2 regions of the Paenibacillus sp. Mc5Re-14 genome follow, and region 2 is predicted to be linked to the other one. Evidence: riboswitches for the same ligand, from Rfam matches in the RefSeq annotation. Region 2 holds a riboswitch; the other holds the start of a gene.

Region 1 (15,453 bases), 2.7 Mb from region 2:
CCGCCTGTCCGATTACTTCTTTGTTGTGGCTCGCACAGCGAATGTGCGTCAGGGTGTGCCCGATGTCGAATATGTGCGCAGCAAAAAGGTGTTCCGCAAATAAGGAGGCAATCGGGAATTTGTGATGAGCTTGTACTATGAACCTATCGTATATATGATCCCTCCTGAGGAGGAGGGCATGTTGTTGAAGACCATTCTCCAAAAACGTATGAACATTTCTCGTAAGCTCATATCCAAACTCAAGCTGACCGAACAGGGGATTATGCTGAACGGGATACGTGTGTATATCAGCGTAAAGGTAAAGTCCGGGGATCGAGTAGAGATTCGCATGGAACGCGAGCGTTCCGACGATATTTTACCCGAACCCATTCCTTTTGAGATTTTGTTTGAGGATAAACATCTGTTAGTAGTGAACAAGGCGGCGGGCATGATTGTCCACCCGACTCATGGTCACTACACAGGGACGCTGGCTAACGGGGTTGTGCATTATTGGCAGACCAAGGGGGAGCTGTTTCGGTTTCGTCCTGTTCATCGTCTTGATCAGGAGACGACGGGCGTGCTAGTTGTAGCTAAAAATCCGTATGTCCATCAGCATATTTCCGAACAGATGATTGCGGGAACGGTGGACAAACGCTATACAGCCTTGGTGCATGGGCGCCCTGAGCAGCAGGAAGGCAGGGTGGACGGACCGATTGACCGCAACCCGGATAATCCGCATTTGCGCATGGTGACCCCGGATGGTTATCCTGCTCTTACGCTATATAAGCTAGAGGAAGTGTGGAGCGGAGGAAGCCGCATCGGTCTAAAGTTGGAATCCGGACGTACGCACCAAATTCGGGTGCACATGACATATATCGGTTGCCCGTTGATCGGAGATAAAATGTACCGGATTACACCTAATGACGCTGTGCAACGTGAGCGCTATGATCAGCTTGATGCGAGGATGCCTCGACAGGCCCTGCATGCTTCGGAATTGTCCTTGGTACATCCTGTGACCGGGGAGTGGATGACGTTTTACGCTCCTCTGCCGGACGATATGATCGGAATGCAAGAGCTGTTAAGAGCTCAATATCATCCAGAATAAAATATTCAATAATAGATTGAAACTAAATGGAGGTTAATCTAGCGATGAGCCAACTGAAAGTATATCAATATTCTAAATGCAGCACCTGTCGTAATGCAGTGAAATGGCTGCAAAACAAGGGGCATGAGACGGAACTGATTCCTATTTTTGAACAACCGCCCGGCCCGGAGGAACTGGAAGACTTGATTAATAAAAGCGGGCTGGAGTTGAAAAAGTTTTTCAATACAAGTGGTGAAGTATACAAAGAGTTAAAGCTGAAAGATAAGCTTGGAAGCATGAGCCGTGAAGAGCAAATTTCACTTTTGTCCTCGAATGGAAGATTAATCAAACGTCCAATTGTAACTGACGGGAGTAAAGTAACGGTAGGATTCAAAGAGGAAACATTTGAGGGGACATGGGGAGCTCAGTAACGCCCAATTTACCACCATGATATGTTATACTGTGGGGGTTAAATAATATGATGAATGGGAGCAATACAATCTGTGACACAACGCAATGAACAATCCGTAATGCTGGTTGACGGCATGGCCCTGCTTTTTCGTGCTTATTATGCAACCGCTGCAAACGGTTATATCCGTCGTACAAAAGCTGGAGTACCAACGAACGCCATATATGGTTTTATTCGATATTTTTGGGATGCAGTCCAAACCTTTAATCCTACACATGTCATTTGCTGCTGGGATATGGGCGGAACGACATTCCGTGGGGAACATTTTGCTGCGTATAAGGGAAACCGAGCCGACGCGCCAGATGATTTGATTCCTCAATTTACTTTGATCCGTGAAGTGACGGACAGCCTCGGCATTCCCAACATTGGGGCGGAAGGCTTTGAAGCGGATGATTGCATCGGTACGCTCGCACGCCATTATTCGCAAAATGAGGACATGGATGTCATGATTCTATCGGGAGATCATGATTTACTTCAATTGGTAGATGAGCGGACACAAGTCATTATTATGAAAAAAGGACATGGCAATTACATGGTATATACCCCGGAGACGCTGTTGTCTGAAAAAGGGCTTAAGCCGCGCCAAGTGGTGGATCTCAAAGGTCTGATGGGTGATGCAAGTGACAATTACCCGGGAGTACGCGGAATTGGTGAAAAAACAGCCCTCAAGCTGGTGCAGGAATACGACTCCATTGAAGGCATTCTGGAAAATCTTGATCAATTGACACCGTCGGTCCGTAAAAAGATCGAGAGTGATTTGGATATGCTGCATCTTTCACGCAAACTTGCTAAAATTCACTGTGATGTGCCTGTTGCATGTGCTTTAGACAGCTGTCTGTTGACACTGGATCACGTGCAAATTGTCGACAAATTTGAGCAACTTGAAATGAAAAGCTTGTGTACGTTGATGGGTGTCGCAACCGGATCATAATGAAGAGCTGTTAGGCTGGGGATGTACATTTCAGGTAGACTAAGTTATATAGGGATGCTGACGCTTGGTGCGTGAGTGTCCTTATTTATATGCCATTATGCCAGCGAAGATATATAGCCATGTGAAGGATTTTATACAATTGTGATAAGGGGATTGACCTTAGGCTCGTTTCAGGTGAATATAGTGAAGAGAGATCATGGAGAGGGGATTACAACAGCTATGACAGTATTGGGAGCAATTGAGGCAGGCGGCACCAAATTCGTATGTGGAATCGGAAATGAACGTGGGGAGGTCTTGGAAAGAGCAAGCTTTCCAACAACGACTCCAGCAGAAACCATGGAGAATGTCATCGCATTTTTTGAAGGCAAAGGGATTGAAGCGCTGGGTGTAGGCTCATTCGGACCAATTGATCCTATCGAAGGCAGTGATACATATGGTTATATTACAACAACGCCAAAGCCGCATTGGGGAAATTATAATCTGATCGGCAAACTGAAGGAGCATTTCGATGTACCTATGGGGTTTGACACGGATGTAAATGGAGCAGCACTGGGTGAATCCATTTGGGGTGCGGCTAAAGGATTGGACAACTGTCTGTATATTACAATAGGTACAGGCATCGGAGCGGGTGCTTTGGTTGGCGGAAAGCTGGTACATGGATTGTCCCACCCGGAAATGGGGCATATTCTGGTACGTCGTCATCCAGAAGATAACTACGAGGGCACATGTCCATATCATGGAGATTGTCTGGAAGGACTGGCAGCCGGTCCGGCGCTCGAAAAAAGATGGAAGGTTAAAGGACACGAGCTTTCTGTGGATCACCCTGCCTGGGAAATGGAGGCGCATTATCTGGCACAGGCTCTAATGAGCTATATTTTAATCCTCTCACCGCAAAAAATTATTATGGGCGGCGGAGTAATGAAGCAGGATCAATTGTTCCCGCTCATTCGTACCAAGCTTCAACAACTTTTAAACGGGTATGTACAGCATTCAAGTCTGACTACAGAAATTGAGCAATATATCGTATCTCCAGGATTGGGTGACAATGCTGGATTGTGCGGAGCTCTGGCTTTGGCCAAGGAAAAGCTGAATTCTTAGAATTTATGGTTGACGGTACTCCAAGGTCCGGTTATCATATAGGCAACAGCATAGTACGGATCAAAAAGGGAAGCACCTTTCTTGCGAATACGCGGGATAGGTGCTTTTTTTTGCGTTTTTGTATTGTGCGGGTCAGTAATCTAATTATATGAGGGAGGAAGAATCATGGAGATTGTATTTTTAAATCGCTTGTCCAAACGGAATGAACAGGGCTGTGAGGACTTTGCGCAGGTATGGATTGGACAACATGAAGGGGGATGGAGTGCAGGCTGGAGCACACACCATGTCCCAGATGAAAGTATAGACGACCTTTGGTATGAGGGCAGTTTGTGGCAGGAATTACTGCATGTATACCGTCATGAGCTGGCGCTCAAGATGGCTGAGGGCTACAGGCCTCTAATTCATGGCGTTTTTCATGAACAAGAAGGATCATCAGGACGTGGACAAACGCTACAAAAGCTGTATTGCTATAGTGATTTGTTTCCGCGTGATGAGGTGTATGAACAATTGACAATGTGGAGACGGCAAAAGGCAGCAACTGAGCGAAAAGCACCTTATTTTATCGCTACGAATCGACTACTTCGACTCATCAGTGTCTTTCTTCCTCATACCGAAGAAGAATTGTTAGAACTGCCTGGTATGGGCCTGGGTAAGGTGTCGCAATATGGGACGGAGCTATTGGCTATTACGAAGCAAAATGATCGGACTACGCCATTTCCGCTGAACTGGGTAACAGAGGCACTTGAAGAAGAAGTTTTTTTGTCATGGCTGTACAAGCAAAAAGAAAACCAGTACAGACAGGAACTAAACAAGTTTAGCCTGACTAGAGCGATTATCGAAGGTATTTCGGACGGTCTTTCACTGGAGCATATCGGAATGAAGACAGGCTTGCACCGTCGAGAAATGATTGAAGCTGTGGAACATTTGGATAGGGATGGAATGGATATGGAGAAGCTGATCTGCACGGAATTGGCACATGTATCTGAGGAGGAGCAAGCAGCCATCTGGTCTGCTTATGCAGAGTTGGGAGATACGCTGCTCAAGCCCATTATGCTAAAAGTGTATGGAGAAGAAAAAGCAACGGAAACAGGAATGGATCAAATTTATGAGCGATTGCGATTGATTCGTATACGGTTCCGCCATCAGGAGGTACCTGACCAACATGTTGGATAATATAGAGACGATTGGAAGTGCCCTAAAGTACAAATAAGGTGCAATATAAAAAAAGCAGCAGCGAGTTCCTCATAGGAATCAGCTGCTGCTTTTGATGACCAAGTTTGAAAAATCGGAATAAACACCCAGCTTGGTAGTTTTGGTTTACTCTCTTCTTTTCAAACCCAGTCCTTCTTGCGGAAAATACAGAACATACTGACACCTAGTGCCACCATAATCCCAATGACGACAAAATAACCATAACGTGTATGAAGCTCAGGCATATTATCAAAGTTCATCCCATATATTCCGGTAATGACCGTCAACGGCATAAATACGGTTGTAATGGCGGTAAACACACGCATGATTTCATTAGCACGGTTGGCGATACTTGACTGATAAGCTTCTCTAAGGTTCCCCATCAAGTCGCGATAAGTTTCGAAAGTCTCCGAAATTTTCACAGCATTTTCATAAATGTCGCTAAAATATTTTTGTAGTTGATCGTCGATAAGTCGCAAATCCCGTTTGTTCAGGGTATTGATGACTTCCTTTTGCGGGCCGAGCACTTTTTTTAGCCATAGAATCTCACTGCGCAAGCCGATGATTTCGTTCAAGTGCGACTTTTTCGTATGCATTAGAATGTCTTCTTCCAGCTTTTCAATACGAACCTCAATCCGGTCACCAACCAGAAAATAGTTGTCAACGATCAAGTCGACCAACAGATACATAAAACGGTCAGGCTGGCTGACTTCCTGCTCCCACAGCATAGGCTTGAGAGTACGAAGCTCATTGATTTTCTGCTTGGTCACCGTAATGATAAAATGGCGGCCGAGAAAAATGTTCAAAGCACGCAAAAATATTTCTTCATCATCAAAACGAATACTATTTACAACGATAAAATAATGGCTTTCATAAATTTCAATCTTTGGACGCTGTTCTTCTTCACTTAAACAGTCCTCTACTGCAAGATCATGCATAGAAAATAAGGGCTGGAGCACTGTCAGATCCTCGACATCGGCATCAATCCAATAAAAGCCTTCTGCCGGTGCAGTGAGCGCCATTTCAATTTCTTCGACAGGGGTAAAAACCCCGTTGTTAACCAAACGGATTTTCATATATGTCACTCCTTATGCTCCGTCGTAACGGAAATACGTTTACCTTAAGCATAAGGAATGGACTCAGTTAGCCAGTTAGCCGGTTCGGGTAAGCGTGCATACCATCAAAAGCAGAAGGCTTTTGGAGCATGCGGAGCCTGGCGTCCCGTCTTTCGGCAAGCTGAAGTCATTCCTATGCTGTTGTTCAGGGATCGCCGCCTATTCGGACTCGGGTCGCCTTCCATTCCGGATTCACCTCACAAATGTTCTTTTTTAGATTGCCACAGTATCGCAGAAAACACTCTAATCTACACTGCTGCACCATATTTTTGCCTATTAGCACTTGTATAGTATAACGCTCGGCCTACGGCCTTTCAAGCGCAAAATCATGGGCAAAATCAACAGCAGTCATATGAGCTTCTGCGACAGGGAGGATATGATTTAACCTATGGAAAAGGTAGACAAAATGTGAATGGAGGGCACAAATTTACAAGTCCATCTTGACGAAGCCCAGCCGATGCATTAAAGTGAACAACAAGAACTTTGTGAACCCAAAATGAATATAGCGAAATCTTATCAAGAGCAGGTGGAGGGACTAGCCCGATGATACCCGGCAACCGGCGATTTTTATCGCACGGTGCTAATTCTTGCAGGACTCGCGCTTTGTACAAAAAAGCGTAGCCCTGACAGATGAGAGAGGCGCATATGGATACAAATATGACCTTTCTCTAACTGAGAAAGGTCTTTTTATTATATGCTGGCATCTCTACCAGACGATTTTCGCACAACTTACCGATCAAGGAGTGAGTTTACATGCCGATTAAAATTCCAGATACGCTGCCTGCCAAGGAAGTGCTGGAGGGCGAAAATATTTTCGTAATGGATGAAAGCTTGGCTTATCATCAGGATATTCGTCCGTTGCGTATCGCCATTTTGAATTTAATGCCTACCAAGGAAACGACGGAAACCCAACTGTTACGCTTGGTCGGCAATACGCCGTTGCAAGTGGACGTTACGCTGGTGCATATGAAGTCTCATGTATCCAAAAATACATCGCAAGAATATTTGAACATGTTCTATAAAACGTTTGATGAGATCAAGAACAGTCGTTTTGACGGCATGGTCATTACAGGAGCACCGGTTGAACAGCTTGAGTTTGAGGATGTGAACTACTGGGAGGAGATCCGGCAAATCTTTGAATGGACGAAAACGAATGTAACTTCGACTATGCATATCTGTTGGGCCTCACAGGCAGGCTTATACCATCATTTCGATGTCCCTAAATACGGGCTCGACACCAAATGCTTTGGCGTATTTCCACACACCGTAATTAAACCTAAAGTGAAATTGCTACGCGGCTTTGATGAACTGTTTTATGCTCCTCACTCCAGACATACAGAAGTTCGGCGGGAAGATATTGATCATATTGCCGAATTAGAAGTCTTATCCGAATCCGAGGAAGCTGGAGTATACCTGGTAGCCACACTTGACGGTAAACAAATTTTTGTAACAGGGCATTCTGAATATGACCCGCTTTCACTTAAATGGGAATACGACCGCGATGTGGCCAAAGGACTAGATATTGACGTCCCCAAAAATTATTTTCCTAACGATGATCCTGAACGCATACCACCCTCTATCTGGCGAGCTCATGCTAATTTATTATTTTCAAATTGGCTTAACTATTATGTATACCAAGAAACACCTTATGATATCGGACCTCAGATTTAAAAAGGGGCTTGTCGTTTACCCTTATACAGTAACACCTTGCAGTAGCGCAGCAGTATAGTCTTGGACATCCATTTTTGCAGCATATGTTATAGCACCTACTATGGAAGTGAACAGGAGGATTCATATGAGTGAGAAACAGTGGAAAATCGAAAGCAGATTGGCACAAATTGGTTCGATTGAGGAGCCAGTAACTGGGGCTGTTAATTACCCGATTTACCAATCTACGGCGTTCCGCCATCCCCGTCTGGGCCAAAGCACTGGGTTTGATTACATTCGGACGATTAATCCCACGCGAAAGGTACTGGAAGAGGCTGCTGCTGCACTTGAATCTGGTGATGCAGGCTTTGCTTGCAGCTCAGGTATGGCAGCGCTGCAAACTGTATTTGCATTGTTTGGACAGGGAGACCACCTCATTGTATCGCTGGATCTTTATGGCGGGACCTATCGTTTGCTAGAGCGTATTTTATCCAAATTTGGTGTGACCGCAAGCTATGTGGATACAAACGATCTTGAAGCACTCCAACAGTCATGTCGACCGAATACCAAAGCTGTATTCATAGAAACGCCTACAAACCCGTTAATGATGATAACTGATATTCAAGCAGTGGCTTCATGGGCATCACAACATGAGTTGCTTACTATTGTAGATAATACGCTGCTAACACCATATTTCCAGCGGCCATTGGAACTGGGTGCGGATATTGTGGTACATAGCGCAACCAAATATTTGGGCGGGCACAACGATGTGCTGGCAGGGTTGATTGTAACCAAAGGAAAAGAGCTGTCAGCTGAAATTTCCTTCCTGCACAATTCCATAGGGGCCGTGCTTTCCCCGAGCGACTGTTATCAGTTGATGAAGGGGATGAAGACGTTAGCGCTGCGCATGGATCGACATGAGCATAATGCAACGGTGTTGTCTAATTATTTACTGACGCATCCGGCAGTGGCGGAAGTATTTTACCCGGCGCTTGAAGGTCATCCGGGTCGTGAGATACAAAATAAACAATCCAGCGGAAACACAGGGATTTTCTCCTTTAAAGTAAAGGATGCTCGTTATGTGGAGCCTTTGCTTCGTCATATTAAGCTTATTGCGTTTGCCGAAAGTCTGGGCGGTGTGGAATCGCTAATGACTTATCCTGCTGTGCAGACACATGCGGACATACCGGCAGAAATTCGGGATGCAGTCGGGGTAGATGACAGGTTGCTTCGTTTCTCCGTAGGTATCGAGCATACAGATGACCTGATTGAAGATTTGCGTTCGGCACTGGAAGCGGCACGTCAAGAAGTAGAAGGAGGGGAGCAGCAATGATAGAGGATGCGAGGAAGATCGGAGAGGATCAGGACAAAGGGCGGAAATTCGCAACCAAGCTGCTGCATTTTGGCTCTGAAATTGACAGTGTTACAGGGGCATCGAGTGTCCCGATCTATCAAGCTTCGACCTTTCACCATCATGATATTTTTAATCCTCCACAGCATGATTATAGCCGCTCAGGTAATCCGACACGACAAGCTTTAGAAGATTATATCGCATTATTAGAAGGCGGAGCTTGCGGTTTTGCCTTTGCCTCTGGTATGGCTGCTATCTCCACTACATTTATGCTCTTATCGGCTGGTGATCATGTCATTGTTTCGGAGGACGTATATGGAGGAACATATCGACTGCTGACCTCCATCTTGAAACGGATGAATATCGAAACGACCTTCGTTGATATGACGGATCTCAACCTTGTGAAAGAGGCGTTGCAGGAGAATACAAGGGCTGTGTATATGGAAACCCCCTCTAATCCGACACTCAAAATTACCGATGTGGCAGGAATAACCTCTTGGGCAAGAGATAATGGGCTGTTGACGTTATTGGATAATACTTTTATGACACCTTATTATCAACGTCCGATTGAGCAGGGAGTCGATATTGTATTGCACAGTGCGACCAAGTTTTTAGGTGGACACAGTGATGTACTGGCAGGACTTGCGGTAGCTCGTACTGAATCATTGGGGAGACAAATCAAGCAGCTGCAGAATGGATTGGGTACCGTGCTGGCTCCGCAAGAGTCTTGGTTGCTTATGCGTGGGATGAAGACACTAGAGGCGCGTATGGCTCACAGCGAAAAAAGTGCAGCTAAGCTTGCAAACTGGCTAAACGAGCGCAATGACATTGAAGCGGTATACTATCCGGGTTTAGAGAACCATCCAGGGCGTGCAGTTCATGAGAGTCAATCGAGCGGTTATGGTGCAGTGATATCGTTTGATGTGGGTTCTGGTGAGCGTGCAAAAGAGGTCCTCAGTCGTGTACGTATTCCCATTGTGGCGGTGAGTCTGGGAGCTGTGGAAAGTATCTTGTCGTACCCAGCAATGATGTCACATGCGGCTATGCCGCAAAGTGTACGGTTGGAGCGCGGGATTACGGACGGTCTACTCCGTTTTTCCGTAGGTCTGGAGGACATTGATGACCTGATCCGTGACCTGGATGAGGCGTTGCGCTAGAACGTTAGCACATCCGCAGCAGCTTAACGTTATACGAAGGAAGCAAATAGGTACAGCTTTAAGCAGCAGGTTTCCGGTATTCAGGAGACTTGCTGTTTTCTATATGAATGACATGAAGGACAGTGTGAAAAAAGGCACTTTTCAGTCTAAGTATGGTTCCTTACCTAAAGATATGTTAGTATTATCATTAGGTTTTACTATGCTAAATAGCACAGACAACATACAAGGCTAGTCATGAACATACATTACGGCAGGGTTCGAACGCAGGTTTGTGAAAGCATTCTCGTTCATAAGTCCTGTCTTTCATTTCGTCGCCCTGTGACAGCGAAGGAGGATACACCATGAGTGTAATCGACCATATTTTAGATAAAGCCCTACGCGGCGAACGCCTGAATTTAGAGGATACCGTTGCTTTGTTCGAATCAGACGAGGTTGAAAAAATAGGTCATGCTGCAAATAAAGTCATGAATCGCATGCATCCCGATCCCATAAAAACCTTTGTCATCGGACGAAATATTAACTATACGAACGTGTGTGACGTATACTGCCGCTTTTGCGCTTTTTACCGTAGACCGGGTTCCGATGAAGGTTATGTTTTGCCGGATGAGGTAATTTTTCAAAAAATTAAGGAAACGCAGGAAGTAGGTGGCACCGAAATCCTAATGCAAGGCGGTGTAAATCCAAATCTGCCGTTCAGCTATTATACCGATTTGCTAAAAGCTATTAAGGAACGTTTTCCCGATATCACGATGCACTCCTTCTCACCAGCTGAAATTCACAAAATGAAGGAAAAATCCGGTCTATCCATGGAGGAAACGATTCGGGCCATTCATGAAGCTGGGTTGGATTCGCTGCCAGGCGGAGGCGGAGAAATTTTGGACGACCGCACACGCCGCAAAATTAGCCGTCTTAAAGGCTCCTGGCGTGATTGGATGGATGTTATGCAAACAGCTCACAAGGTTGGGATGAACACGACAGCTACGATGGTTATCGGCTTTGGCGAGTTGATGGAGGAGCGTGCACTGCATTTGTTGCGTGTCCGTGATGCTCAGGACGAATGCATTGAAAACAAGTATAACTCTGAAGGATTTTTGGCCTTTATTCCATGGACCTTCCAACCAGACAACACCAACCTGAAGAAGGAACGCCAGACGCCAGAGGAGTATTTGAAAACTGTAGCGATCAGTCGTCTTGTTTTGGATAACATCAAGCATATCCAGTCTTCATGGGTAACCATGGGACCGGAAATCGGTAAAAAATCGCTGTACTACGGTTGCGATGATTTTGGCAGCACCATGATTGAGGAGAACGTAGTTTCCGCTGCAGGTGCAACTTATAAGGTCAACATTGAATCCATTTTACAGTTGATCCGTGAGACGGGTCACATTCCGGCACAGCGCAATACCCGTTATGATATTATTCGTACTTTTGACAGTGCCAGCAGTATTGAGCATGACTTTATTATGCAAAATTAATATCAGCTAATATCGTACATTACAAAACGCTTATCTTTCACTATCCTATGTACAAGGATAGTGAAGATAAGCGTTTTTGTGCGGAAGAGTGAATACTACAATATCTTTAATCTTTTTTCTATTATGGTTAATATATTTGGGCTTTGCTACGCTTCCCATCGCTTCATATACATGATCTCAGCCTGTGGGTCTGCCATTTGGATGGCCGCCTTAAAGCGCTGCAAATCTAGAAGATGAACGCTGTAAACGATGACCATTTGTTCTTTTTTATCTGATTCACTTTTCATCTTACCCTTTATCTGGGCAGAGCCTTCAATAGGTGTGCCGTGTAAACGCAACCTGCGATATATGGCATCTTCGACAGTTGGCTGTTTTTTGCTGACAACACAGACCATGCGTCTCAGACCAGTAAACATCAGCCGAGTCGTTTCATAGGCAGCGAGACAGGATAAGGCGGAATAGAGGGCTGGCTCCCAGCCTAACACAAAACCAGCCGTAATGAGCAGCAGGCCATTACACAACATTACGATCTGTATTAACGGAATTTTCCGATGAATTAGCAACAAAGTGGATGGACGGCCATCGTCAGATTCGCTGAGTCCTAATGAATCAAGCAACCCCCCGTGACGAGCTGTCAGCGCAGCCCCAAGCCCAATACAGATTCCGCCTCCCAAAGCACATACGACCGGATGGCCACTCACTGCCGGAAAAGGCGAGAGAATGATGGCTGAGCCTGAAAAGGCAAACAAGCCGGGGAGTGCGCGAAGCAGCATGGGTTTGTGAGTAGACAAAGAATACAGCAGCATTAGTGGCAAGTTTAAAACGAATAGCAGTAACCCAAAATGCTCCTGTGTATAAAGCGACATGAGTCTGGAGATTCCCGTAACGCCTCCAGCGATCATATCATGCGGATGTAAAAACAATTCCAGACCGACGGATGCCGTAATTCCGCCAATTACCGTATAAAAGACAGGGAACCTGCTCGCATCTCCTGAAGCGGGCTTCACAAGCCGCCTCATAAAGTTTCGGCATGTTTTACAACGTGCGGCATAGCCTTCCCTCCTATGGATTGTCGTATCCAGCTTTTACAGTTACGCCGATTTGCTTTCTTCCTTTCGTAAGCGAGGGTCCTTAAATTTGAATATTTTGTTTAGCATATTAAAGATAGGCTTTGACTGCTTTGTCAGAAGCGGCCCAAGAATGGCCAATATGAGTACATAGATGGCTGCAAAAGGTTGAACAATATCAAGCAAACCGCCTTCTTTACCCAAGTTGGCCATGATGATCGAAAATTCGCCTCGCGCCACAATAGTCAAACCGATATTTGCGGATGCTTTGGGAGATAAGGACGCCGTACGCCCGGCCAGCATTCCTGCCCAAATGTTACCAAATAGTGTGAGAAGGACTGCTGCCAGCGCAAGCCATATGGCGTTACCTCCTAGGGACAGCGGATCAATGGACAGTCCGAAACTGAAGAAGAACAGAGCACCGAAGAAATCGCGGAAAGGAACAATTAAATGCTCAATCCGTTTGGCGTGTTCCGTTTCGGCCAGTACCAGACCAACCAGCAGGGCTCCAATAGCTTCTGCTACATGGATCGTTTCTGAAAAACCAGCCACCAGAAACAGTGAGCCAAAAACAACGAGTCCGAATACCTCATTGGAGCGGATACGGAGAATCCGATTTAGCAGAGGGACGGCCTTTCGACCGATAATAATAACTGCAAGCATAAAGCCAAGTGCGATGAGTGCCGATAGCAGTACACCCCCGAGCGAGGAAGAGTCGCTAAGAACCAATCCGGAGAGGATGGAGATGTAGACGGCGAGGAAAACATCCTCAAACATAATAATACCTAAAATCATTTCTGTTTCAGCATTAGCGGTACGCTTGAGATCGACTAGCACCTTGGCTGCAATCGCACTGGATGATATTGTCGTAATTCCGGCAATAACTAGTGTCTCGGCTACAGGAAAGCCGCTCAGGAAGCCGAGAGCCAGCCCCAGTGTAAAATTGATGCCAATATAAATGGTACCGCCCACAGCAATGGAACGACCTGATTTAATCAACCGACCTACTGAGAACTCCAGCCCTAGGTAGAAGAGGAGAAACAGCACTCCGATTCTCCCCATAAAATCAATAAACGGGGCGCTTTCGATAAACCGAAAATCAAAATGCCATAGCTCCATCGCATGTGGTCCAACTGCCATTCCGATCAGAATATAAAAAGGGATGACCGAGAAGCGCAGTTTGGAGGATATCAGCCCGGCTGCAGCGATTAGAGCAATAGCCAATCCAACCTCAAATACCAGATGATCCATCCAATCACCCGCTTCCGTTCATAAGGATTTGTTTAAAGCGTTTCTGCTGGTCACGTTCTCCAACAACAACTACAGTGGCATCATCGCTAATAATCACTTCAGGGCCAGGATTTACATATTTTTTCCCCTTTTTCTCCACAATGGCAATAACCGTGGCGCCCGAATTTTGCCTTACATCCAGCTCCCCGATGGATTTGCCAACACTTGCATAGTGGGATTCCACTCTATACCATTCGATAATAAAATCGTCAAAAGTCATTTCTACACTTTCAAGCTGCTTGGGCTTATAAGTCATACCACCGATGATAGAGGCTACCAATCGTGCTTCCTGATCATTCAGGGTTGTCATAGAAATGCTTTGTTCCAGATCCTCGTAATCAAAGTGATATAGCTCACGTCTGCCATCATCATGAATAATAATGACAATTCGGTCACCACTCTCCGCATCTATTCGATATTTAATTCCAATTCCTGGTAAAATAGACTCTCGAATATCCATTTATAAAGCCTCCTGTATAATACGTTTATTTAAGTGAATGATATGAGAAATAAATCACATACTTTGGGAGTGACATGATAAAATTAGAATTCATTAAATTTTAAATAAGAATGGAAAATGAAATTTTACGCATTAGATGAATAGGAAAAATTGGCAAAGAGACATGCGAATGTGGTGATATGCATGCTAAAAGGAGGTTAAGCCACATAACTAGAGGTGAATTTGATGGGGAATAAGAATAATTGCTTTTTTAACTTACAGATGACAGGAATAAAAGGCAGACGTAGCTTAGGAATGCTCATGAGCAGCACAAGCGCTATCAAAATGACAAAGGGAAGTGATTTAGCCGCAGCAATCACCAGATGAAGTAACGGGGAGGATTTGCGCACCGCTGGTTTGGAATGATGTTCCAGACCGTGAGAGTCCGTTTCTAACGAAGTAACATCAGCCTGAAGCATAAGTGAAGAACCTGAAGTAAATTGAAGGGATTGAGTGGTATCTTCCGCGTGAAACGTCACAGGAAGGGACAAAATCTGAACGAGGCTCAATATGACGATCATGAATGTACGCAGCATGTTCAGCATCGTTGACATCTTATCTCCTCCCTCTTGTGAAAAATTCATATCACTATAACCTTAACATACCCCGCCCTAAATATTCAAACGGCTTTCGTTTTTACCTAATCACGGTAATTGTTTATAACACGCTTCACGTCTCTTTGAAACCTGATCAGCCTCTTTTGCATATGTCTTTCTGTTTCCAGTCGTTCACTTCGTATAACCCTTCGGAGGCCGCCATATACTGAAAGCAGTGATCGAAAGGAGTGAGCCAATGGAACTGTTTACAGTGTGGACCAATACAGACGGAGATCAAGAAACCGACCGTTTTTACGAAGTGGTCAAAAGTAGAACCAAGGGACTACATATGTCACGGCGCGGATTTCGATTCACTTTCAGACAGCTGGACAACAAAGTGGCATGGACCTGCAAGGGCACTGAAAGCAATTCGGCGTTTGAAAGCTTTCTTCCCTGTGTATACAGCATCATGTCTTCGGCAATAGCGGATTATATTATCGAAGTCAGGGAGTGGAGGATACTCAATCAAATTCTCAACAAAGCCTGCTCGTTGCTGGAGAAAGA
Region 2 (15,453 bases):
GTGGACATGGCTTTTGGCCCTCGTCCAGAGCAACTGATGGATGCAATTGTTGGTGCGACCAAAACGTTGCTTCCACCTACCCCCAAAGCGTTGTGGAATGAACGTGGGCTGATTAAGGACATGCTAAAAGTAGGACTAAAAACAGTATCTCATAACGAAGCCCCTGTATTGGGCGTTCGCCGTACTGATGCTCCGCTGGCTCCACTGCCTAGAGTGACCAGCTGGCACGAGGATGGAGGACCGTTCATTACGCTTCCGCTCGTGTATACCGAAAAGCCAGGTCAGTCCAAGGATCATAATTTGGGGATGTATCGCATCCAGATTTATGATGATCAGACGACTGGGATCCACTGGCAGATCCATAAAGGCGGCGGCTTCCATTATCATGAAGCAGAGCTGCGTAATGAGCCGTTGCCTACGACGATTATCATCGGTGGCCCGCCTGCTTTGATTGCGTCTGCGATTGCTCCTGCCCCGGAAAATTTGCCTGAGCTATTGCTGGCTTCCCTTATTATGGGGGGCAAGCTGCCCATGACAGAAGACCCGCTCGGAGGTCACCGGATTCCGGCAGAAGCCGAATTTGCGATCAGCGGCTATGTGCCGCCTCATGAACGCCGCCCGGAAGGACCGTTTGGTGATCATTTTGGCTATTACTCATTACAACATGATTTCCCTGTGTTTCATGTCAAACATATGCATCACCGTAAAGATGCCATTTATCCGGCAACCATTGTAGGTAAGCCGCGGCAGGAAGACTACTATCTCGGCGAGTTTTTGCAACGTCTGTTGTCGCCCGCCTATCCGCTTGTAATGCCTTCCGTCAAGTCGTTATGGGCATATGCGGAAACAGGTGTACATGCGCTGGCAGCGGCAGTCGTACGTGAAAGCTACTCCCGTGAAGCGCTGGTATCCGGCTTTACCATTCTGGGTCAAGGCCAATTGTCGTTGACCAAATTCCTGATGCTGACGGATCGGGTAATCGATTTATCCGACTTTAACATGCTGCTCGAAACCATTTTGGAACGATTTAATCCAGCCAGAGATTTGTTTATTTTCAACCATACGTCTCACGATACACTCGATTACACGGGCCGTAAGCTGAATCATGGCAGTAAGGCGATTTTGATGGGAGTAGGCGAGCCTGTGCGTGAATTGCCTCGCGTTTATGAAGGGGGCGATCTGCCGGGAATTCGTGACATCGAACCCTATTGCGGAGGATGCCTCGTTGTATCCGGCTCGTCCTTTGAGCAGGAGCCTGAACTCGCTGCGCGTGTATTGGAGCGATTAGCTGCGGGTGAGCAAGAGTGGCCACTTGTCTTTATCGTGGACGATGCCAAAGAAGTTGTTCGCTCCCAAGCTTCGTTCCTGTGGACGGTATTCACACGCTTTAACCCGGCTACAGATATGTACGCTGACAGCGAAGTGCGTTTGCATCACCTGAACTATAAGCTGCCGATTGTGGTGGATGCACGTATGAAGCCGGGCTACCCTGATGAGGTACTGCCACGTGAAGATATTGTTAAGCTTGTAGATCAACGATGGACGAGTTATTTCGCTTGACGCCTATTAAAGCATCTTAACAGCCGGATTTTACAGATATGAAGGAGGCGTGAAGCATGATACGCAAGCTGTTGGGCGAGCCCCCGCGTGTAAATAATGGTTTCCTGCTGGATGCCATGAATAGCATGTCAGACATGTTACATTTGCTGGAACGACAAATCCAGGCCAGTGGTGATCCGACTCATGACTTTCGGAAGGCGGATATTTTGACACGTGGTCTGATGTCGTCATTGGATGAACTGGAGCAGAGCCATCATGCTGCCGCCTTTTTTCGTATGAAAGTAAAAGCCGGATACGCTGAAGATATGAGCAAGGATGAAAAATCCGATTATGCCCTGTACGTATTCTTTTATAAGGATGGGTTTGTGCGGGTATTCTCTATTTTGGATAAGTTGGGTAACTGGTTGAATGACCTGTATGATTTGAAAACAGGGCAGTATAAGGCGCACTATTCTTATTTTACCGTGTTGCGACAGCTGAAGTATCTCAAAATGCATCCTGTATTGACCGATAATCTAATTGATATCAAGGACACATACAACGATGCGATCAATCGCCTGCGTAAGCGGCGAAATACGGAGATACACTATATGAATACGGAAATGCAGGATGATCTCTGGCAACGTCACCGTGCTTTATATGGCAAAATCCAACTGGAGGACCTCGATCACCATCTGGAAGATTTGAAGCAGGGCTTGGAAATGGTATGCCGGTCGCTATCAAACGCATTTTCTTATACTGCGAAACAATGGGAGAACCGGGCAGTGCGCCCATAATTATGACAGAAAATATCCTTTGACAAAGCAATGTAAACTATCTATACTGAAACCTAGTTTCAGAAAAATGCTTGAATTATTTTTTTATATAAACTAAACGGACAGCTAAAGCTGGAGTTTAACATATTTTTCTTATCCAGAGAGGTGGAGGGACTGGCCCGATGAAGCCCGGCAACCCGTTCTTTCCCGGTGTAATGCACCGGGAGGGAACATATGGTGCTAATTCCTACAAAACCGCTAGAGTTATAGCGATTTTGGCAGATGAGAAAAGGTTCGCAAGGTGGGGCCCTTTTCATTCTGTGAAAGGGGCTCTTTTTTGTATAAATAAATAGCGATTTTATACAATCCTGAGAGATGACAACTGGTTAAAAGGGTAAGGAAGAAGTGAAGGGGGTCGCAGCACGTTGATAGAGCTTAAGCAATTAACCAAGCATTATGGTAAAGGCAGCCGACGCGTTAATGCGTTGTCCGGGTTGAATCTTTCTATAAAGCGTGGAGAAATATTCGGGGTGATTGGTCATTCCGGAGCGGGCAAAAGTACGTTGATTCGCTGTATTAATTTATTGGAGCGCCCTACTTCAGGCGAAGTATGGGTAGATGGGGTTAATCTTGCCACTGTGAGTCAATCCCAGTTACAGAAGCAACGCCGAAAAATCGGAATGATTTTTCAACATTTTAATTTGTTGTCTTCGGCGACAGTGTATGACAACATTGCATTTCCATTGCGTCTGGTAAATACCCCTAAGCAGGAGATGGACAAGAAAGTTCGCGAGCTGTTGGAACTAGTGGGGCTGAAAGAACACAGTGGAAAATATCCGTCACAGCTCTCGGGTGGACAGAAGCAGCGGGTAGGAATTGCACGGGCACTGGCTAGTGATCCGCATGTGTTGCTGTGTGACGAAGCGACGTCTGCGCTTGATCCGCAGACGACAGGGTCTATCCTGAAATTGCTGTTGGATATTAATCAACGCTTTAATTTGACCATCGTATTGATTACTCATGAGATGCATGTCATTCAAAGCATTTGTGATCGTGTTGGCGTCATTCATCAGGGCGATATCGTGGAGCAAGGTCCGGTGGCGGAAGTGTTTTTGAAGCCACAGCATCAGGTAACTAAGGACTTTATCCAGCGGGAGGCAGAACATCCCGAGGAGTTACAAGCAGCGATTGCAGCTGCAGGTAGCGGGGAATCGACACAGGTGGTACGTATCTCCTTCTTAGGCAGCAAAACTTATGATGCGATTCTGTCGCGTACGGCTCGAAGTACGGGTGTTGATTTTGCAATCTTGCAGGGAACCATCTCTACAATTAAAAATGTACCGTATGGACAGCTGATCGTTCGTTTTGAAGGAAACCATTCAGATATAGAGCATACGCTGCGCGAAGTATCTGGACAAGGACTTGATGTGGAGGTGATTGACAATGAGCGAACTTGATTTTTCGCAAGTGAGTTGGGAAGAGCTGGGGAATTCTACTCTAGAAACCCTTCAGATGCTCGGGGCATCTGCATTGTTCACCCTCGTTATTGGTTTGCCGCTCGGTATATTGTTGTTTCTGGCGAGCCGCTCCTCGTTGACTCTGATGAAAGTGATATACATTGTATTATCCTTCATCGTTAATATTTTGCGTTCCGTACCATTTATCATTTTGATCGTTGCACTTATTCCTTTTACACGATCGTTGGTAGGTACCTCGACCGGAGTGCTGGGAACCATTCCGCCATTGGTTATCGGGGCTGCCCCTTTCTTTGCACGTCTTGTCGAAACGTCTCTGCGTGAAGTGGACAAAGGTGTCATTGAGGCTGCACAAGCGATGGGAGCCTCGACAGGACAAATTATCCGGCGTGTGCTGTTGCGTGAGGCACTTCCGGGCCTGCTTGCCGCATTAACCATTACCGTCGTTACACTCGTATCGTACACGGCAATGTCCGGTATGATCGGGGGCGGTGGGCTGGGGACGCTGGCAATCAACTACGGCTATTATCGTTACGAAACGGCTGTAATGATCGTTGCAGTCGTACTGATGGTCGTATTGGTACAATTGCTGCAAATGGCAGGAGATCGCCTTGTGCGGCATTATACTCGGAAATAGGGAAAACATATAGATATCCTTATTGATCAGGACGTCTGATCCTGAATATTACAAATTATTGGAGGGGTAACAACATGAAGAAATGGGTATTGGCTGTATTGAGCTTGACATTAATTGCGGTACTGGCTGCTTGCGGTACAAAAAGCACAACATCGGATACAAACAATGCGGCCGAAAATACAGGCGGGTCACCACGTGAAGTCGAACTGAAAGTTGGAGCTTCTCCTGTGCCACATGCGGAAATTTTGGAAGCGATCAAGCCTCAGTTGGAAAAAGAAGGAGTTCGCCTTCAAGTCGTTCAGTTTAACGACTATGTACAGCCGAACGTGCAATTGTTCGACAAGCAACTGGATGCTAACTTTTATCAACATGTACCTTACCTGAATGTGATGAATAAAGAGCGTAAAATGGATCTGGTATCTATTGGCGCGGTTCATCTGGAGCCATTCGGTATCTACTCCCAAAAATATAAAAAGCTTGATGAACTTCCAGACGGTGCAACAGTAGCGATTCCGAACGATGCAACCAATGGAGGCCGTGCATTGCTACTGTTGGAGAAACAAGGTCTGATCAAGCTGAAGGATGCAAGCAACATTGAAGCTACCGTAAAAGATATTACTGAAAATAAGAAAAACCTGAAATTCAAAGAGCTGGAAGCAGCTATGCTGCCACGTCAGTTGCCTGAAGTAGATATTGCGTTAATCAATACAAACTACGCTTTGGAAGCAAAGCTGAACCCGACCAAGGATGCATTGGCACTGGAAGACAAAGATTCTCCATATGCTAATGTACTGGTAGCACGTCCTGACAATAAAGATTCCGAAGCGATCCAAAAATTGTTTAAAGCTTTGCAATCTCCAGAAACTAAAAAATTCATTGAAGACAAATATCAAGGCGCAATTATCCCTGCATTTTAAGCAGAAAATAAGAAACCGCTGAACGTAAACCCCAGATTCTCTTGAACAAGAGGACTGGGGTTTCTTCTTGGCTGGAGTTGTAGGGATTGCTTAAATATTTTATACTTGGGGGTGACCGTTCTCTGTGAAGAGGAGGAAAACTGTTGAGAGACAAAGTCGCACTCATAACGGGCAGTGCCAAAGGTTTAGGTAAAATGACCGCTCTGCGTTTGGCTGATGAAGGTTGTGACATTGCACTAAATTATGTCCATAGCCAGGTTGAAGCCGAAGCGCTTAAACAGGTAATTGAATCTAAGGGAGTACGCTGTCTGTCTTTACAAGCAGATATCTCTGTTCAGGAAGATATCACCAGGCTGATCGGTGAAGTGCAGGATCGTCTGGGCGGGGTTGATATTATGGTGAATAATGCCGGACCCTTCATCCGGGAACGCCGTCTTTTTGCGGACTACAGTGTAGCTGAGATTCATGCCATGATACAGGGAAATTTGGTCGGTACCATGTTGCTGGATCATTTGGTATTGCCGCACATGCGTAGCCAGCAATGGGGACGTATTATTCATTTTGGCTTTGGTCATGCTGGAGAAGCAAGGGCTTGGCCGCATCGGGCTGTCTACGCAGCTGCCAAGGTGGGGCTGGTGTCTTTTACGAAGTCACTAGCTGTAGAGGAAGCTCCCTATGGCATCACGGTCAATATGATCTGTCCAGGGGATATCCGAGGAGCGAACAAGGAAAAGTCGATTGCCGATGTCATCGGCATGCAGGATAAAGAGACACCGCGTGGGCGTCCAGGAAGCGGAGAGGACATTGCGCGAGTGATCGCCTATTTGTGTGAGGAGCATTCAGATTTTATAACAGGCAATATTATGGATGTGTCCGGAGGATTGGACCCCATTCGGCCAACCATATAAGCTTGAGAGAGCTTCAGACGCTGTAATACAAAAAAGAGTCTTGAGCTTCGTTACCGAACTCAAGACTCTCTGATCATTATGCATCTAGCATTAGAATACTTGTACCACTTCTTGGACGCCTTCAACTTCTTCGAGAAGAGCGCGTTCAATCCCTGCTTTCAGCGTAATTGTAGAACTTGGGCAACTGCCGCAAGCACCTACCAGCTTCAGCTTAACGATGCCGTCTTCAACGTCAACCAGCTCAACGTCACCGCCATCGCGTTGCAGGAACGGACGGAGCTTATCCAGTACGTCTGCTACTTCATCATACATCTGAACGCTTTGTGCTTCGCTCATTAGAATTCAACTCCTTTCCTATACCTTGTTTATTATATTACAAAGCGGGCCAAATTAAAATGCCCGTCATCCAAAGCAGGTGAAAAAAATGTTAAGACCTATTATTGAATTTTGCACCAGTAACATGCATTTTGGTACCGATGAGATTATGGCTAAACTGGAACAGAATCCAGATTATGATGTGATTGAATACGGCTGCCTAAGCAATTGCGGTCAGTGTAACGCTGAGCCTTATGCGATGGTTAACGGTGAAATTGTATCCGCAGATTCAGCAGAGCTTCTGTACGAAGTGATTCTAAACAAAATTAAAGAAGCCGAAGTATGGAACAACCTGGATTTGGATTGAAAATAGAAGTCTCCGCAGGGCCAGCCTTCTCTTGTAGAAAATATATATTATTCATAGATGCAACAACAAAGAAGACCTGAAAGCAGGTCTTCTTTGTTTGTTGAGTATCCAATTAGCCAAAATGGCGTTTGGACTTCCAGAGCACACCGCTTTTCAGCAGACGTGGCACTCGTCCACGCAATGAGGTACTGCCCATAAAGCCATAACCGAATCCGGCCTTCTTGCCCAGCGCACCTAATGTACCGCGTAGCTTTAGAGGATGCGGGTGAGGCGTTTGGCCTTTCCACAGGTCGCGTACAATGTGGGCAATCTGCTCTCCTTGAACCTCTGCCGCCTGAGCGCTTGGAGAGTAAGGAAGGCTCGCACAGTCTCCGACGACGTACACTTCAGGATGATCCGGTATTTGATAATATTCATTTAGCACGATGCGACCCTGAGGGTCTTTAGGAACTGCTAAATCCTGTACAATTTTAACGGGCTGAATCCCAGCTGTCCATACAACCGCATCGGTCATAATTTGCTCGTCACGGTTGTAAATAGCTCCTGGCTCAATACGGGAAACCGCAACATGATTTAGCGCATTCACATGATGCTCCTTGAACCAGGCATGTACATACGCAGACAAACGTTGCGGAAATGCTGATAGCACCCGCTCGCCCCGATCCATAATCGTAATATTCAAATCCGCGCGGCTTTCACGTAACTCCGCAGCAATCTCGACACCACTTAGGCCGCCACCTACAATATGGACATGTCCATAAGGCTTGATTTCATTCAAGCGCAGATACGTTTGGCGAGTATGATTAAAGGACTGGATTGTACAGCTGTATTCTTCTGCCCCCGGTGTATTATGAAAGCGGTCGGTACAACCTAGTGCAATGACAAGCTGGTCATAGGGTAAAGGCTCACCGTCTTGAAAATGGACCATTTTATTCTCAAGATCCATCGATGTGACTTCTCCATATTTGCGAATAAGGCGTTGTTCATCGGGAAAATGTACCCGCAAATCAAAATCAGATACGGTACCTGCCGCAAGGGCATAGTATTCTGTTTTCAAGCCCTGAAAGGGCATCCGATCCACTAAAATAACTTGAATATTGTCGGGAATGTGTTTATCCAGCAATTCTTTGGCAATGGTAAGGCCGCCATAGCCGCCCCCCAGAATAACGAAATTTTTCATCAAAATCCGCCGTCCTTTCGTTACCGTGTCCCCGGCAATGGTCTGGTGTCTTGTCGATCTAGCCACAAGTTTTTGTTGTTGTAAAACCCGGAAAAGCGGGCCTGCCTTTGGCAGACAGACCGGTATGTTCCGGGGCAGCATGAGGCTGCATGGTGTGAGTAATGGGGATAAAATGCACGCGGGAAATCTGAATCCGATGTTACACTTATTCGAAAACTTCGATTTCGTTATAGAAGGTGTCACGTTCTACAGGTATGCGTCCAGCACCTTTGACTAGCCAGATTAGCTCTTTACGTGTCAATCCGGAAGGGGTTAACGCACCTGCAGCATGGCTGATCTGCTCGCGCACAATCGTGCCATGGACATCTGATGCGCCAAAGGTAAGAGCGACCTGCGTCAATTGTGGACCAATATTAATGAAGTAAGCTTTAACATGGTCGATATTGTCCAGCATCAAGCGGCTGATCGCAATGGTTTTGAGATCCTCGTAAGCAGAGTTGCGACGCATGATGTTGGCGTTTTTGCTTTTCGGCTGCATGGACAGTGGGATAAATACCATAAATCCGTTCGTTTCGTCCTGCAATTCACGAATTTGCAGCATATGCTCAATACGATCCTGATAAGTTTCGACTGAACCGTACAGCATGGTCGTATGAGTTTTCATACCGAGATTATGGGCCGTACGATGTACTTCAAGATAACGGTCCACATTGGCTTTGGTAACACGCATCTTCTTCCGATATTCATCAGATAAGATTTCCGCGCCACCACCAGTCAGAGATTGAAGTCCTGCCTTTTGCAGCTCTTGAAGAACTTCTTTAATACTCAAGCCGCTTATGCGTGTGAAAAAGTCAATTTCCGCCGCAGTGTATGCTTTCAGTGTAACGTTGGGATACTTTTCGTTCAGCGCTTTCAGTGAATCTACATAGTATTGGAAAGGTACATGATTATTATGACCGCCGACGATATGGAATTCTCTTACGCCTGGATGGATATGTTGCTCTACATAATCAATCATTTCCTGTCCGGACAACGTATAAGAGCCTTCCTCCCCCTGATCCTTGCGGAAATTGCAGAACGCGCAGCGCGCTTCGCATACATTGGTGAAGTACAGGCTCATATTTTCAATAAAATAAACCTTTTTTCCGTTCTTGCGTAAATTAGCTTCGTTAGCCAACTGGCCCAATGTGAGAATATCGTCAGTTTCATACAAATATATACCATCTTCGAGGTTCAAACGAATCCCGTTTTGTACCTTTTCTACAATTTCCGCCATTCTGCGGTCTGTAAAAGGTGTAACTAATGTGGACATGCCTATTCCTCCTTCAAGTTGCTCTGTGCGAGGCTGCCCGCCAAATTAGCGGCACAAGCGCTTGATGCGCACAGGATGTCCCGTTCCGTCGGTAAGAATCCGGCAGCGCGGATATACGATATGTGAAAAATGTTACAATGCCAGGCTACAATGACGAATGTCTCTTAATTTCGCCTTTGAAATGACAAATTTCCGACAGTTTCTTTAACACACTCTTCACCTATTATAAACCTCACACCACTGGTGTTCAATACAAACGAGTAGAAAAAGAGGTGTTTAAGCCTGTAACGGAAGGACATTCCATGACTTGAGCACCTGCAAATAAGAGAGTATACTGAAGGGGAGCATGAAGTAAAAGAGGAGGATGGAGCTATGATTAACATCACCGATTCCGCTGCTGAACGCCTAAAAGAAATGCTGGAGCAGCAGGAAACGCCGAATATGTTTTTACGTCTGGGTGTTACGCCAGGTGGTTGTACAGGATTTTCGTACGCCATGGGCTTTGACGACAACGAGACGGATCAAGATATATATATGAATGTACAGGATATGAAAGTAGTCGTGGAAAAGGATAGTATCCGCTATCTGGACGGCCTGGAAATCGACTTTGAAGAGTCTGGTATGTCCGGCGGTTTCACGATTCATAATCCAAATGCTGTAGCTACATGTGGCTGCGGTTCAAGCTTCCGTACAGCTACAGATGCAGGAAAACCAAACGAAGAGCCTTGTTAATTTTTCGAATGGTGGTCTGAATTATTCCTAAAGATACACGTTTAGGTTACGGATAACGGCCTTTGTAACGAATTTTACTCGTTGCGAAGGTCGTTTTTGTGTTTAGGTTCATCTTTTGCATAGGAAATACCGATATAACATTGAGTCTGGAGAACTATTTTCTACGTAAATTTACCTAAAGGAAGTGGAAAAAGATGTTGAAAAAGAAATGGCTGATTACCCCTGTGGTTGCGGTGGCACTGTTGTTCAGTCAATCCGCAATGGCGGCAGTTACGTTTCCCGATGTGAATGCAAAATATGAATGGGCTGCCGAATCCATTCATTCGATGGTCGACAAAGGTGTTGTCAGCGGCTATACGGATGGGACCTTCAAGCCAGGCAAAACCATAACAAAAGCAGAATTTGTACATATGTTTCATAAACTTTTTCCAGAAGTCAATTATTCAGCGGGTAAATCTTCAGAGTTTGTAGATGCACGCAAGCACTGGGCGAATCAAGATTTTGCAGCTATATTCAACGGGGATTATGTATGGCCGTTTGCTGAAAGTGTAGGGGGCAAATATCCAAACTATCAATTCTATGTCAATCCTGACAAACCGCTGACCCGTTGGGATATGATGATGATTGCTTCTGTTCGAACAGATTATACCAATCAGACTCTTCATCCTGAGATTGCCGAAGTAATTTCCTCAGCTGCACAGTACAACGATATGAAAGTTCGTCAGGCAAATTACAATGACAAATTCTCAGCCTACTATCCGGTACTGTACATCGACACAACGGGAGAAGAGTACTCCTATGATGGAGATTTCCAGGATCAAAAGGCAGAAGCATTCTACACCCTTACCAAGATGGGCGTCCTTACCGCTGACAATGGATACCTTCGCCCAAAGGCACAGGTCACACGTGCTGAAGCTGTTACCCTTTTACAGCGTTTGTATGATGCTACAACCAAGTGACTTAACAAGACTGTAAAAATGAAGAGCGCTATCCCTAAAATGGTTAGTGCTCTTGTGCTTACACCGTGCCATTGATTTAATTACGAAGATTCTTGCCGTAGCTGCTCACCTGTCTTAGTCAGATTTAGCATCCATGGCGGATTCGCGACTAATCTTATTTTACCGTGCTACAATGCCCTGAGATGATCTTCAACGCACCATCTATATTGTGCCAAACGCGTGTATAGCACATTTCATCTTCAATGGGATCATTGCCTACCGTTCCTCGTAAAGAAACGCGGGTCACCGTAACGACAGTATCATCCAGCGGAATTACTGATTGATTAAGAACTTGAATATCCGTAAAATGTAAAACACCCGAACGGTGGGCTTCCAGATCTGCTTCTTTGTTTATTACTTGTCCAAAGTGATTCACAAATATAAGATCGTCATGAATTAGCTCGTTCAAGATCTGCACATCACTGGCCAGCATCGCCTTACGCAGTTTTTCCTCGTATTCGATGATTTGATTATTCTGCATATGAATAGACACCTCTTATAATAATGTTTCAAGTCATATTTAGGAAATATTATACACCTACCGAAATCCCGTGACCAATGCTCTATTGCTTCAAATCCGTAAACAGCTCCTGCGCGGTTCGCACAAATAACTGTACAGCAAGTGAAGCATTGTGTAGAGAGGGGATAGCGATACCAATTTGACGCGTGATCAGAGGCGTGGTTTCCTTGACGGTCAGATCATGGGGGAACGTAGATAAGGCGAGTGAAGAGACAATGCCCATACCTAGTCCTTGTCGGACCATGCTGACCAGCGTGCTGATATTGTGAGTAATAAATTGTGCTTGCAACTGACTTTGTTCGCGTTCAAACCCCTCCATAATGGCGACTTCATGTCCACCTTTACAAAAGATCATCTCCTGTTGATTCAAGTCTCGGATGGCGATTTTGTCGTGCGATTGAAAAGGATGACCGTCAGGCAAGAGAATAATCATGTCATCCTGACATAAAGGAATTACATCTACCTCAGGGTCTGGCAACAAGATGATTCCCGCTTCAATTTCTCTGGTATGCACCCACTCCTTGACCTCATTGGTAGAGCCTTCATGTAAATCGAAAACAAGGTTCGGATAGTGCTGACGGATATGATGAATAATGGGGGGCAGAAAATAGGCTGAGGCAGAAGGAAAGGCACCAATCGTGATTGTACCTACGTCCAAGCCTTTTTCAGCGGCCACCTGCTGCTGTACTTTTTCCATGCTTTGCAGCACCATGCGGAATTGCAGCAGCACCTTTTGTCCGATTTCTGTCAGGAGCACGCCTCTTTTTCGATCGCGCAGCAATAGCTGGACATCAAGCTCGTTCTCGATACTAGCGATGGCATGGCTGACCGCAGGTTGCGTCATATGCAGCTCATGGGCAGTTTGAGTAAAGTTTAGTGTTTCAGCTACGCGAACAAAGATCATAATCTGAGTTATAGTCATAAGTGAAAAGTTATCTCCCTTATTGAAAACATTCATTTTATTTATTAGTGACCACAGTATAAGCTAGTAAAGCAAAACTTTGCAAACGGCTATTCAGATTTTAGTCGTAAGCAATGCGCAATGAAATTTTAAGGAGAGAGACATCTATGAAAAAATTAACGCCTAAAGCTACGTTGTGGCTTGTCTTGATATTAGTGATGGTATGGGGGATCAACTGGCCGTTGACCAAGCTGGCTTTGCCAGATACGCCGCCGATATTTTTTTCGGGAATCCGCACGCTGCTGGGTGGTGTAATTCTGCTGTTGTTCGCTATACGTAACCGGGCAGGTTTACGACTTAGACAAAATGCGTGGACTTATCTTGTGCTGGCTATATTTAATATTGCAGGCTACTATGGCTTGCAGACGGTAGGGCTGCGTTATCTGCCTGCTGGGTTGTTCTCCACTTTAGTATTCCTTCAGCCGATCTTGTTGGGATTATTCTCCTGGTTGTGGTTAGGAGAGCGTATGTTTCCCCTGAAAGTCATTGGACTGGTACTGGGTTTTGGCGGAGTAATCGTGATTAGCTCAGGTGGAATGGCAGGTCATTTGTCTGTGCTGGGCATTGTGTTGGGGCTAGCCTCAGGACTGTGCTGGGCGCTCGGAACGATTTATATGAAGAAAAAAAGCAAACAACTGGACTCCATTTGGGCGGTGACGATGCAACTCATTCTGGGAGGGGTCCTACTCAATGGGATTGGGTTTACGACCGAGAAATGGGGCGATATCCACTGGACAGCCTCCTTTATCGCGATTCTATTATTTATTTCAATATTCGTGATTGCGATGGGCTGGCTGATTTATTTTAAGCTAATCGACAACGGAGATGCGGGAACCGTCGGCTCATATACGTTTATGATTCCGGTACTGTCCACGGTCTTTAGTATGGTCATGCTCAGAGAATCCCTCACTTTGACATTTGTAGTAGGGTTGGTGCTGATTGCAGGTAGTGTATATCTGGTAAATACAGCTTCTCCTGGGAAAAGAGCGAATCAAAGCTCGAAAGCTGATAAAACGAATTCCTGTACAAATGCTTAGAAAATATAGAATTAGGAAAAATATACTAGAATATCAGAGGGGAGAATAGTAAAATATGACTATATAAATAGAGAGGAAGTTTGGTATGGGAGAGTTAAGTGGTCATACTCAGACTGTGGAGCCGCAACCACAGTCTATTCGTAAGCTGGCAGTTGTAGCAACGGTCATTTCAGGAGTAGCTGTACTAGGCTGTATAGCCTTGGCGGTATGGAACTATAATCTGAATACGAAGGTCAATTCTTTAACTATAGCGAATGCATCGCTAAAACAGACAACACAAGCCTTAACCAAGCAACAAAATGATACAGAGGCGCTACTGGGAAAAGTTAAATTAGCAGCCAACCTGTCATCCATAACGCATCTGTTAGAGCAGACATCTGTCGTTACTGATGATTTTGTATTGGAAAAAGTGACTTTTAATGTGGCAGAGGATGGCAAGTTGAAGGGTGTGCTACTGAATGTGAACAACCAACCTAATCTCGGTTTTGGCGGTGCTTATCAAGGTTATGGCAAATATAATATGTCTTCTGCTGCATTGACGAAGAAGGCAGAGGAAGTCATCAACATAGCTATGAAAGAGTACAATACATCTGACAAGCTTCCGGTATGGGATAAGAATACGAAGGTGGAAATGACGGTTCAAAATTATCCGCTTGGTAAGCGGGAAGGCGGCATTTTTAAGCTCACTGGTCAGCAATAGGAAGGAACCTAACGTTAATCCGATGCTGGGCATTACAGATTTTTGTCCTATGGAATGTAAATTGAGCGGGGGAGCTAAGAAATGGACAGATACACACCTACAGCGAGGGAACGCTGGCAGATGAAACAGAGTGAGCCGCAGCCGCAAGGCTGGGTGCTCGCTCTATTTGGCTGGATTTTTTCAGGTTTGGGGTTCGTATTTAGTTTTTTTGTCATTGGAGGCTTACTTGGGCTTATCGGCCTTGTTTTCGGAATTTTGACTAGAAAGATGGAACAAAGAAACACGCAGGGCATCCTGATTATCGTCATCAGCTCCGTCGCCATTGGCATTGGCCTGTTGATTTTTATGATTTTTTTCGCGCAAGGTTTTGTAGAAGGTCTGAGAGAAGGCTATAATGAGCATTATTAGGTCAGGGAGGTAACACCATTGAGCGTCATTGTTTCACAGCAAATCTCAGCAACGGGTGTGAAGGAATATACGAAGGTGATCAAAACATTTGATTCCCCTTTTACACCTTTGGTTGGACAGAAAATCAGGGATACGGCATTTGGCGATATGCAATATTATGATGTCGAGGACGTATTTATTGATCTAGCGGAGAATGAGTACTGGGTAATTCTACCTGCCATTTTGCTGCATACAGATGATATTGAGGATATACGAGATGCTGTGCGTGAGTATCGTTCACACGGTTGGGAATGTACGAAACCTCTATAAATGCGTACTGCTTAAGCATCTACATGGAAACGTCTTTCTTTTGCCAGATAGGCGTTTTCTTGTGTATTTGTGTATAAACTATTCCTAATGATTGGCATGAAAAGAAAGAAATTATGCTGAAAATGCGCAAAAAGTATCATTTTTTATCATAAAACGACAAGTTGGGAAATGAAAACGGACTTAATGTGTTATACTTAGTATATCAAAGGACAAGAGTCTAAAACGACCGGTAAGGCCCTTTCTTTGAAGAGCCTCTGAAGGGTTCAACGTTTATCCAAAATAAATGGTCAAAAGGAAAAGGGGAAATGCTAACGTGAGAGTGAATTTGAAATTTACGAACAAAGGGCAAGTTGCAGTTGAGA

What was found. A riboswitch is a leader RNA that binds a small molecule or an ion and turns the genes downstream of it on or off. The one in region 2 is predicted to bind S-adenosylmethionine.
Region 1: it holds a riboswitch for S-adenosylmethionine, as region 2 does, so the genes downstream of both, metA (homoserine O-acetyltransferase MetA) here and BN1546_RS16355 (methionine ABC transporter ATP-binding protein) in region 2, are expected to answer to the same signal.

The regions. Positions count from the first base shown of each region.
Region 1 covers NZ_CVPD01000001.1:860,037-875,489, reverse strand. Annotated here, with positions in the region: gene BN1546_RS04070 (cob(I)yrinic acid a,c-diamide adenosyltransferase) at 1-103, shown strand, start outside; gene BN1546_RS04065 (RluA family pseudouridine synthase) at 125-1,084, shown strand; gene BN1546_RS04060 (arsenate reductase family protein) at 1,129-1,494, shown strand; gene BN1546_RS04055 (5'-3' exonuclease) at 1,567-2,463, shown strand; gene BN1546_RS04050 (ROK family protein) at 2,683-3,561, shown strand; gene BN1546_RS04045 (HRDC domain-containing protein) at 3,727-4,734, shown strand; gene corA (magnesium/cobalt transporter CorA) at 4,893-5,828, opposite strand; SAM riboswitch class I at 6,378-6,504, shown strand; gene metA (homoserine O-acetyltransferase MetA) at 6,621-7,538, shown strand; gene BN1546_RS04030 (PLP-dependent transferase) at 7,663-8,847, shown strand; gene BN1546_RS04025 (aminotransferase class I/II-fold pyridoxal phosphate-dependent enzyme) at 8,844-10,022, shown strand; gene mqnC (cyclic dehypoxanthinyl futalosine synthase) at 10,364-11,497, shown strand; gene BN1546_RS04015 (YitT family protein) at 11,644-12,504, opposite strand; gene BN1546_RS04010 (cation:proton antiporter) at 12,589-13,815, opposite strand; gene BN1546_RS04005 (cation:proton antiporter regulatory subunit) at 13,820-14,314, opposite strand; gene BN1546_RS04000 (hypothetical protein) at 14,512-14,907, opposite strand; gene BN1546_RS03995 (putative sporulation protein YtxC) at 15,146-15,453, shown strand, end outside.
Region 2 covers NZ_CVPD01000001.1:3,604,526-3,619,978, forward strand. Annotated here, with positions in the region: gene BN1546_RS16345 (UbiD family decarboxylase) at 1-1,560, shown strand, start outside; gene BN1546_RS16350 (Cthe_2314 family HEPN domain-containing protein) at 1,617-2,336, shown strand; SAM riboswitch class I at 2,466-2,604, shown strand; gene BN1546_RS16355 (methionine ABC transporter ATP-binding protein) at 2,741-3,772, shown strand; gene BN1546_RS16360 (methionine ABC transporter permease) at 3,759-4,427, shown strand; gene BN1546_RS16365 (MetQ/NlpA family ABC transporter substrate-binding protein) at 4,502-5,344, shown strand; gene BN1546_RS16370 (SDR family oxidoreductase) at 5,488-6,252, shown strand; gene BN1546_RS16375 (NifU family protein) at 6,343-6,588, opposite strand; gene BN1546_RS16380 (YuzB family protein) at 6,677-6,934, shown strand; gene BN1546_RS16385 (NAD(P)/FAD-dependent oxidoreductase) at 7,047-8,114, opposite strand; gene mqnE (aminofutalosine synthase MqnE) at 8,320-9,426, opposite strand; gene BN1546_RS16395 (HesB/IscA family protein) at 9,799-10,158, shown strand; gene BN1546_RS16400 (S-layer homology domain-containing protein) at 10,353-11,117, shown strand; gene BN1546_RS16405 (nuclear transport factor 2 family protein) at 11,272-11,637, opposite strand; gene BN1546_RS16410 (LysR family transcriptional regulator) at 11,720-12,598, opposite strand; gene BN1546_RS16415 (DMT family transporter) at 12,745-13,674, shown strand; gene BN1546_RS16420 (hypothetical protein) at 13,760-14,374, shown strand; gene BN1546_RS16425 (hypothetical protein) at 14,456-14,782, shown strand; gene BN1546_RS16430 (hypothetical protein) at 14,801-15,091, shown strand; gene BN1546_RS16435 (hypothetical protein) at 15,405-15,453, shown strand, end outside.